2 regions of the Variovorax sp. YR752 genome follow, and region 2 is predicted to be linked to the other one. Evidence: predicted binding sites of a transcription regulator. Region 2 holds the regulator's gene; the other holds the start of a gene.
What was found. The regulator sigma-54, encoded in region 2, starts transcription at its own class of promoters, with help from an activator protein. The targets are predictions, from matches to a motif close to TGGCANGNAANCTGCTTT.

Region 1: a site for sigma-54 is predicted at 1,308-1,325, ahead of AAG801_RS22300 (DUF3567 domain-containing protein). Genes of this name have one in related genera too.

The regions. Positions count from the first base shown of each region.
Region 1 covers NZ_CALRZC010000101.1:12,858-16,262, reverse strand. Annotated here, with positions in the region: gene AAG801_RS22305 (DUF3108 domain-containing protein) at 86-1,258, shown strand; gene AAG801_RS22300 (DUF3567 domain-containing protein) at 1,368-1,649, shown strand; gene AAG801_RS22295 (AbrB family transcriptional regulator) at 1,720-2,775, opposite strand; gene AAG801_RS22290 (ChaN family lipoprotein) at 2,896-3,405, shown strand, end outside.
Region 2 covers NZ_CALRZC010000070.1:31,758-35,162, forward strand. Annotated here, with positions in the region: gene AAG801_RS17995 (phospholipase D family protein) at 1-365, opposite strand, end outside; gene rpoN (RNA polymerase factor sigma-54) at 376-1,968, opposite strand; gene lptB (LPS export ABC transporter ATP-binding protein) at 1,986-2,783, opposite strand; gene lptA (lipopolysaccharide transport periplasmic protein LptA) at 2,780-3,405, opposite strand, start outside.

The DNA of each region.
Region 1 (3,405 bases), on a different contig from region 2:
CGGCGCCCACTAAACTGGTTGAACGGGCGGCAGTGTACCGAGTGGTCTTCGTGAACCTCGGCGCCGCGGCCCACTCCACCTACCCATGTCGACGCACGTCGCGCCCTCACCGCTGTCCCTCGGCCTGCCCGGACGCCCGTCCTGGCGCGCGCTCGCGGGGCTGACGCTGGCGGTGGCGCTGGCGCACCTGCTGCTGCTCGGGCTGGCGCCGATGGCGATCGGACCGGAGCCTTCGCCGCTGGCCAGCAAGTTCATCACGCGCACGATCGTGATCGCGCCGCCCGCGGCGGAAGCGCCCGCGGCACCGGCCGCCGCGCCGGTCGCGGCCAAGCCGCCGCCACCGGCCAAGCCCAAGCGCCCGCGCGAGGCGTCGGTGCCCCGGCCCAAGCCGGCCCCAGCCCCCGTGCCCGAAGCATCGACACAGACGCCTCCCCCCGAAACGCCCGAACAGACAGCGCAAGCCGCTACAGATTCAGGAGCAACAGCACCCGAAACGCCCGCCAGCGCCCCGGCCGCCGCCACGGGCAACACGCCCGGTGGCACGCCGGGCGGTACGACCACGGCCGGCAGCGGCGCCTCGGGCACCATCGCCGGCACCCAGGCGCTGCGGATTCCGGGCTCGGTCACGCTCGATTTCGAGGCCACGGGCCAGAAGGGCGCCTCGCCGCAGCGCGGCGTGTTCGGCGAGCTGGTCTGGCTGCAGGACGGCAGCCGCTACGACGGGCGCCTCTCGCTCAAGGCGGTGTTCTTCACCCTGCTGAACTGGCACAGCACCGGCAAGATCGGCCCCTCGGGCCTGGAACCCGAGCGCTATTCGGAAAGCCGCAAGGCCGAGGTGGCCTCGCATTTCGTGCGCGACCAGGGGCAGATCGTCTTCAGCAACAACGCACCGCCCGTGCCCCTGCAGCCCGGCGCGCAGGACCGCATGAGCGTCATGATGCAGCTGGGCGGCCTGCTGGCGGCCAGCCCGACGCGGTACCCCGCCGGCACGCGGATCTCGGTGCAGACCGTGGGCGTGCGCGACGGCGATGTGTGGGTCTTCGAAGTCGGCGACGAGGAGCAGCTGAGCCTTCCGGCCGGCGAATTCACCGCGCGCAAGCTCACCCGGACGCCGCGCAAGGAATTCGACCGGAAACTGGAACTCTGGCTGGCGCCGAAGTACGGTTACCTGCCCGTTCGCATCCGGCAAACCGAGGCAAACGGCGATTTTGCTGACGCCCAATTGCGCAAACCCCTACCCGAAGCGCCCGCCAATTGAGGCAAAAAGGCTCACATATCAACGGCGCGACGACAACTGTTCTTGAAACTGGCGCGTTGATTGCTATCTAAACCCCATGAACGCCATCGACATCCTCACAGGGCCCGCCATGAACATGCTTTACGACTCCGAGTCCTTCGTCGTCGTGCACGTCCAGCCGAACGACGGCGACGAGCCGAGCACGAAGCCCAACGGCCCCGTGCTGGAGCGTCACGGCTTCGAGATCGTGGACAAGCGCTCCGGCAAAGAGGTCTACCTCGACGGCTCCTGGGCCGAACTGTTCCAGCAGCAGATCGCCGCCTGGCAGCTCAACACGCCCACCCAGGAAGAGGTCGAGGACACGCTCGAGGGCTACGCCGAGCTGGCGCACACGCCGGTGCTGGTGCACTGAGCGGCCTGCCCCTCCCCGAATGAAACGAGCGCCCCGCGGGGCGCTTTTTCTTTGCCTGTCTCCCAAGCCGTCAACGCTCGGTCCACCGGTACATCGGCCCCACGATCAGCAGCACCGCCACCAGCCGGCACACCTGAAACGCCGTGACCACCGGCACGCCCAGTTGCAGCACCTTGGCCGTGATCGACATCTCGGCGATGCCGCCGGGCGAGGTGCCCAGGATCATCGTGGCCGGATGCAGCCCGGTCGCCCACGCCAGCAGCCAGGCCGCGCCGGCGCACAGCACCAGCATGCCGACCGTGCCCAGCGCCACCGAACCGAGCCAGCGCGGCGCCGTGTGCAGAAACTCGCGGCTGAAACGCACACCCAGGCTCACGGCGATCACCAGCTGCGCGGTATTCGACAGCCAGGTCGGCACCGCCGACAGCGACTGCCCCGCGACCGTGAGCCCCATCGCCACCAGCAGCGGCCCCATGAACCACGGATTCGTGCGGCCCAGCGCCCGCATCACCAGCCCGCCCACGCCGGTGGCCAGCACCAGCAGGGCCAGCCCGGCCGGGTTCACCTCGCGCACGCCGGGCGGGTTGATCTCCAGGCCGTGCAGCCCGCTCCACTGCATCGCGAACGGGATCGTCACCGTCACCACCATCAGCCGCAGGCTGTGCGCAGCGGCCACGAGGTCGGTGCGCGCGCCGGCCGATTCGGCCAGCAGCGTCATCTCCGAGGCCCCGCCGATGGCGCCTGCGAAGTAAGTCGTGGCTCTCATGGATTTCGCCGGCACATGCGGCATGCGCGCCGCATGCACGCGGTGCAGCCAGCGCCCGAAGGCCCAGCCCAGCAGCAGCGCCCAGCCAATGGCCAGCAAGATCGCCCACCACACGCCGGCCACCAGCGTCACCACCTGCGGCGTGAAATACAGGCCCAGCGCCATGCCGATGGCCCATTGCCCCATGTTGCGCAGCGGCGTGTGGCTGGCGGTCGGCAGGCCCGCGATCGAGGCCAGCGACACCGCGAACAGCGGGCCGATCATCCAGGGCAGCGGGGTGTGCAGCGCGACACACACGAGGGCGGCGGCCAGCGCCAGCAGCAGCGTGGCCAGCACGCGGAAGAAAAAACGGAACGACACGGGCAGGAACAAACGACGTCAAACGGCGGAAAAGGACGACAGCCCGGTGCAGGGCGCCGGGCATAGTATGGCGGGATGCTTCCTCGCCCTTCCCGCGCTTCCCGACTCCTTGCGCCGCTGATGGCCGCCGCCCTGCTCGCCGGCTGCGCCGCGCTGTCCGCCGAGGCGCCCGTCGCGCGCCGCGTGGCCGCGCTGCTGCCGGCCGATGCCCTGCTGCTCGGCGAACAGCACGACGCCCCCGAACACCACACCCTCGAGCGCGAAACCGTGCAGGCCCTGGTCGAGCGCGGCCAGCTTGCCGCGCTGGCGCTCGAGATGGCCGAGGAAGGCCGCAGCAGCGCCCGCCTGCCCGTCACCGCGACCGACGCGCAGGTGCAGACCGCCCTCGGCTGGAACGACAAGGCCTGGCCCTGGACGCGCTACGGCCCGTCCGTAATGACCGCTGTGCGCGCCGGCGTGCCCGTGGTCGGCGCCAACCTGCCACGTGCGCGCATGAAGGACGCGATGGCCGACGTGTCGCTCGACGTGCAGCTCAACGGCGAGGCCTACGCCATGCAGCAGGAGGCCGTGCGCGAAGGCCACTGCAAGCTGCTGCCCGAATCGCAGATCGGCCCCATGACGCGCATCCAG
Region 2 (3,405 bases):
ATCAGCAGGCGCACGCGCACGCCGCGCTGGGCCGCGTCGCGCAGGGTGCGCAGCAGGTAGCGGCCGGTCTCGTCGTTCTCGATCTGGTAGTACTGCACGTCGAGCGTGCGCTGCGCGCGGCGCGCGAGCTGCAGCCGCGTGTCGAAGGCGAAGTCGCCGCCGGGCATGAGGCGAAAGCCGCTGAGGTCGGGGTCGGGCTGCGAGGCCAGCGCGATCTTGCCGAGCGCAGTGTCGGCCGAGACGGCGATGGCCTGGGTGGGCGCGCGCGGCGCTTCGTCGGGCAGCGTGGCGCAGCCGGTGAACAGCAACACGGTTGCGATGACGACAACCCAATGCCCACAGCGCGACAGCAGGCGATGGGTCATCGTGGGCTTTCTACAGGGCCTTGCGCAGGTTGGCGGGCGCGATGCGCAGCGCCTCGCGGTACTTGGCCACGGTGCGGCGCGCGCACTCGATGCCCTGCTCCTTCAGCATCTCGGAAATCTGGCTGTCCGACAGCGGCTTCTTGATGCTCTCGGAACTCACGAACTGCTTGATGAGCGCGCGCACCGCAGTGCTCGACGCGTTGCCGCCGGTCTCGGTGCCCAGCGCCGAGCCGAAGAAGTACTTGAGCTCGACCGTGCCAAAGGGCGTCGACATGTACTTGGCCGTGGTCACGCGCGAGATGGTCGATTCGTGCAGGCCCAGTTCGTCGGCAATCTCGCGCAGCACCAGTGGGCGCATGGCCAGCTCGCCGTGCACGAAGTAGCTCTTCTGCCGCTCGACGATGGCGTTGCTCACGCGCAGGATGGTGTCGAAGCGCTGCTGGATGTTCTTGATGAACCAGCGCGCCTCCTGCAGCCGCTGCGACAGCGCCTGGCTGCCCTCGCCCTTGTGCGCCTTGAGCGCGCCGGCGTAGATGTCGTGCACGCGCAGGCGCGGCATGACCTCGGGGTTCAGCATGACGCGGAACTTGATGTTGGTGCCGCGGCCCGTCTTGGTGACGATCACGTCGGGCACGACGATGTTGCGCTCGACGTCCACGAAGCGGCGGCCCGGCTTGGGCTCCAGGCGCGCAATGATCTGCAGCGCCGAGCGCACCAGCTCTTCGTTGGTGCGCGTGAGCGTGGCCAGGCGCTTGAAGTCGCGCCGCGCGAGCAGCTCCATCGGCTGCTTGCAGATCGCGATGGCGGTCTTGCGGATGAGCGCTTCGGCCTCGGTCTCGTCTTCGTTCGCGAGCGCCTTCAGCTGGATGCTCAGGCATTCGCCGAGGTCGCGCGCGCCGACGCCGACGGGCTCCAGGCTCTGCAGCAGGCCGAGCGCCACCTGGAAGTGGTGCACCAGGTCGTCGAACTGGTCGTTGTCGTCGCCTGCCAGGCCCGAGGCCAATGCGGGCAGCGAGTCTTCGAGGTAGCCGTCGTCGTTGAGCGATTCGATCAGGAAGCGCAGCGCGGCGCAGTCGTTTTCGTTGAGCCGCAGGGTCAGCGCCTGGCGGTGCAGGAACGACTGCAGCGACTCCTGGCTGCGCGCAAGTTCGGTGGCGTCGGCACGTTCGTCGTCGCCGAGGTTGTTCTGGCGTGCGGGCGCATCGCTGCCCCACTCGCTGTCGTCGGGCGCCATCTCGACGGTGCCGTCGCCTTCCCAGTCGGGCTCGCGCTCGGTGATCTCGGCGGCGGGGCCGTCGGAGTCGGGGGTCGAGGTGGTTTCGCTCGAAGTGGTCGTCGCGCTGGAGGCCGGCACCGGGGCGAAATCGCCCTCGCCGGTGTCACCGCCATCGTCGCGCGGCACGGGCGTGTCGACAGCATCGAGCCCGAACTCCTCGCGCGCGGCTTCTTCCGCGGTGCGTTCGAGGAACGGGTTCTCGTCCAGCATCTGCTCCACCTCCTGGCTCAGTTCGAGCGTGGAAAGTTGGAGCAGGCGAATGGACTGCTGCAGCTGCGGCGTGAGCGCCAGATGCTGCGAGACGCGAAGGGACAGCCCTTGCTTCATGAGGACGCGCCCCTCCCTTACATGCGGAAGTGCTCGCCCAGGTACACCCTGCGTACCTCGGCGTTGTCGACGATCTCCGAGGGTGTGCCTTGTGCCAGCACGTGCCCGTCGCTGATGATGAACGCGTGATCGCAGATGCCCAGCGTTTCACGCACGTTGTGGTCGGTGATGAGCACGCCGATGCCGCGCTCTTTCAGGAAACTGATGATCCGCTGGATCTCGATCACGGCAATCGGGTCGATGCCGGCGAAGGGCTCGTCCAGCAGGATGAAGCGCGGCTGCGTGGCCAGCGCGCGTGCGATCTCGACGCGGCGGCGCTCGCCGCCCGACAGCGCGAGCGCAGGCGAATCGCGCAGGTGGTCCACGCGCAGGTCGGACAGCAGGTCGGCCAGTCGCTCTTCGGTGGCCTGCTTCGACAACGGCACCATGCGGCCGTTGGCGTCGGGCTCGCGCTGCAGCTCGAGCACGGCACGCACGTTTTCCTCGACCGTGAGCTTGCGGAAGATCGAGGCTTCCTGCGGCAGGTAGCTCAGGCCCATGCGCGCGCGGCGGTGAATGGGCATGTGGGCGATGGGCTCGCCGTCGATGGTGATCTCACCAGCGTCGGCGCGCACCAGCCCGACGATCATGTAGAACGAGGTGGTCTTGCCCGCGCCGTTGGGGCCGAGCAGTCCGACGACTTCGCCCTTCTGCACATCGAGCGAGACGTCTTTCACGACCGTGCGGCTGCCGTAGCTCTTCTTGAGGCCGCGCGCCACGAGGCGGCTGCCGGGGACGCCGTCGGCGGTCGTCTGGGTTCCTGCGGTTTCGATCACTTGCGCCCTTCCCCTTCGGGGCTGCCGCCCAGCGTGGTGCTCGGGCGCAGCCCCGCGCCAGGCGCGGGGGTGGGTGCCAGAGCCGCGGGCTTCTTGCCGCCGGCTGCCGGTGCGGAGCCGCCCGCCGCCGGGGCCGCGGCGGCCTTCGGCGTGAGGATGGCCTTCACGCGGCCACCGCTGCCCCCCGAGACGCCGGCGTTCGGCGGCACGAGGGAGCCGTTGACGGTGTAGGTGTCGTTGCTCTGGTCGTAGACGATCAGCGCGCCGCTGCTCTCGTCGTTGGCCGTGGCGCCCACCAGCCGGCGCATGACGGCGCGGCGGATGAACTTGACGTTGTCGGCGCGGCTGTCGTACTCGATGACTTCCGACTCGCCCTCGATCCACTCGTCGCCGGCGTTGCGCTTCTGCTTGTAATAGGCCAGCTTGCCGGGCGCCGCCGTGACCACGCCGTACTGGTAGCCCTCGGCGTCCTGGCGCACGTCCAGCCGCGCACCGCGGATGATGATCGTGCCCTTCGTGACCAGCACATTGCCGGTGAACACGCTGGTCTGTTTCAGGTCGTCGTAGCGCATCGAGTCGGACTCGATGTTCATCGGCTTGGTGCGGTCGGCGGTTTCAGCCA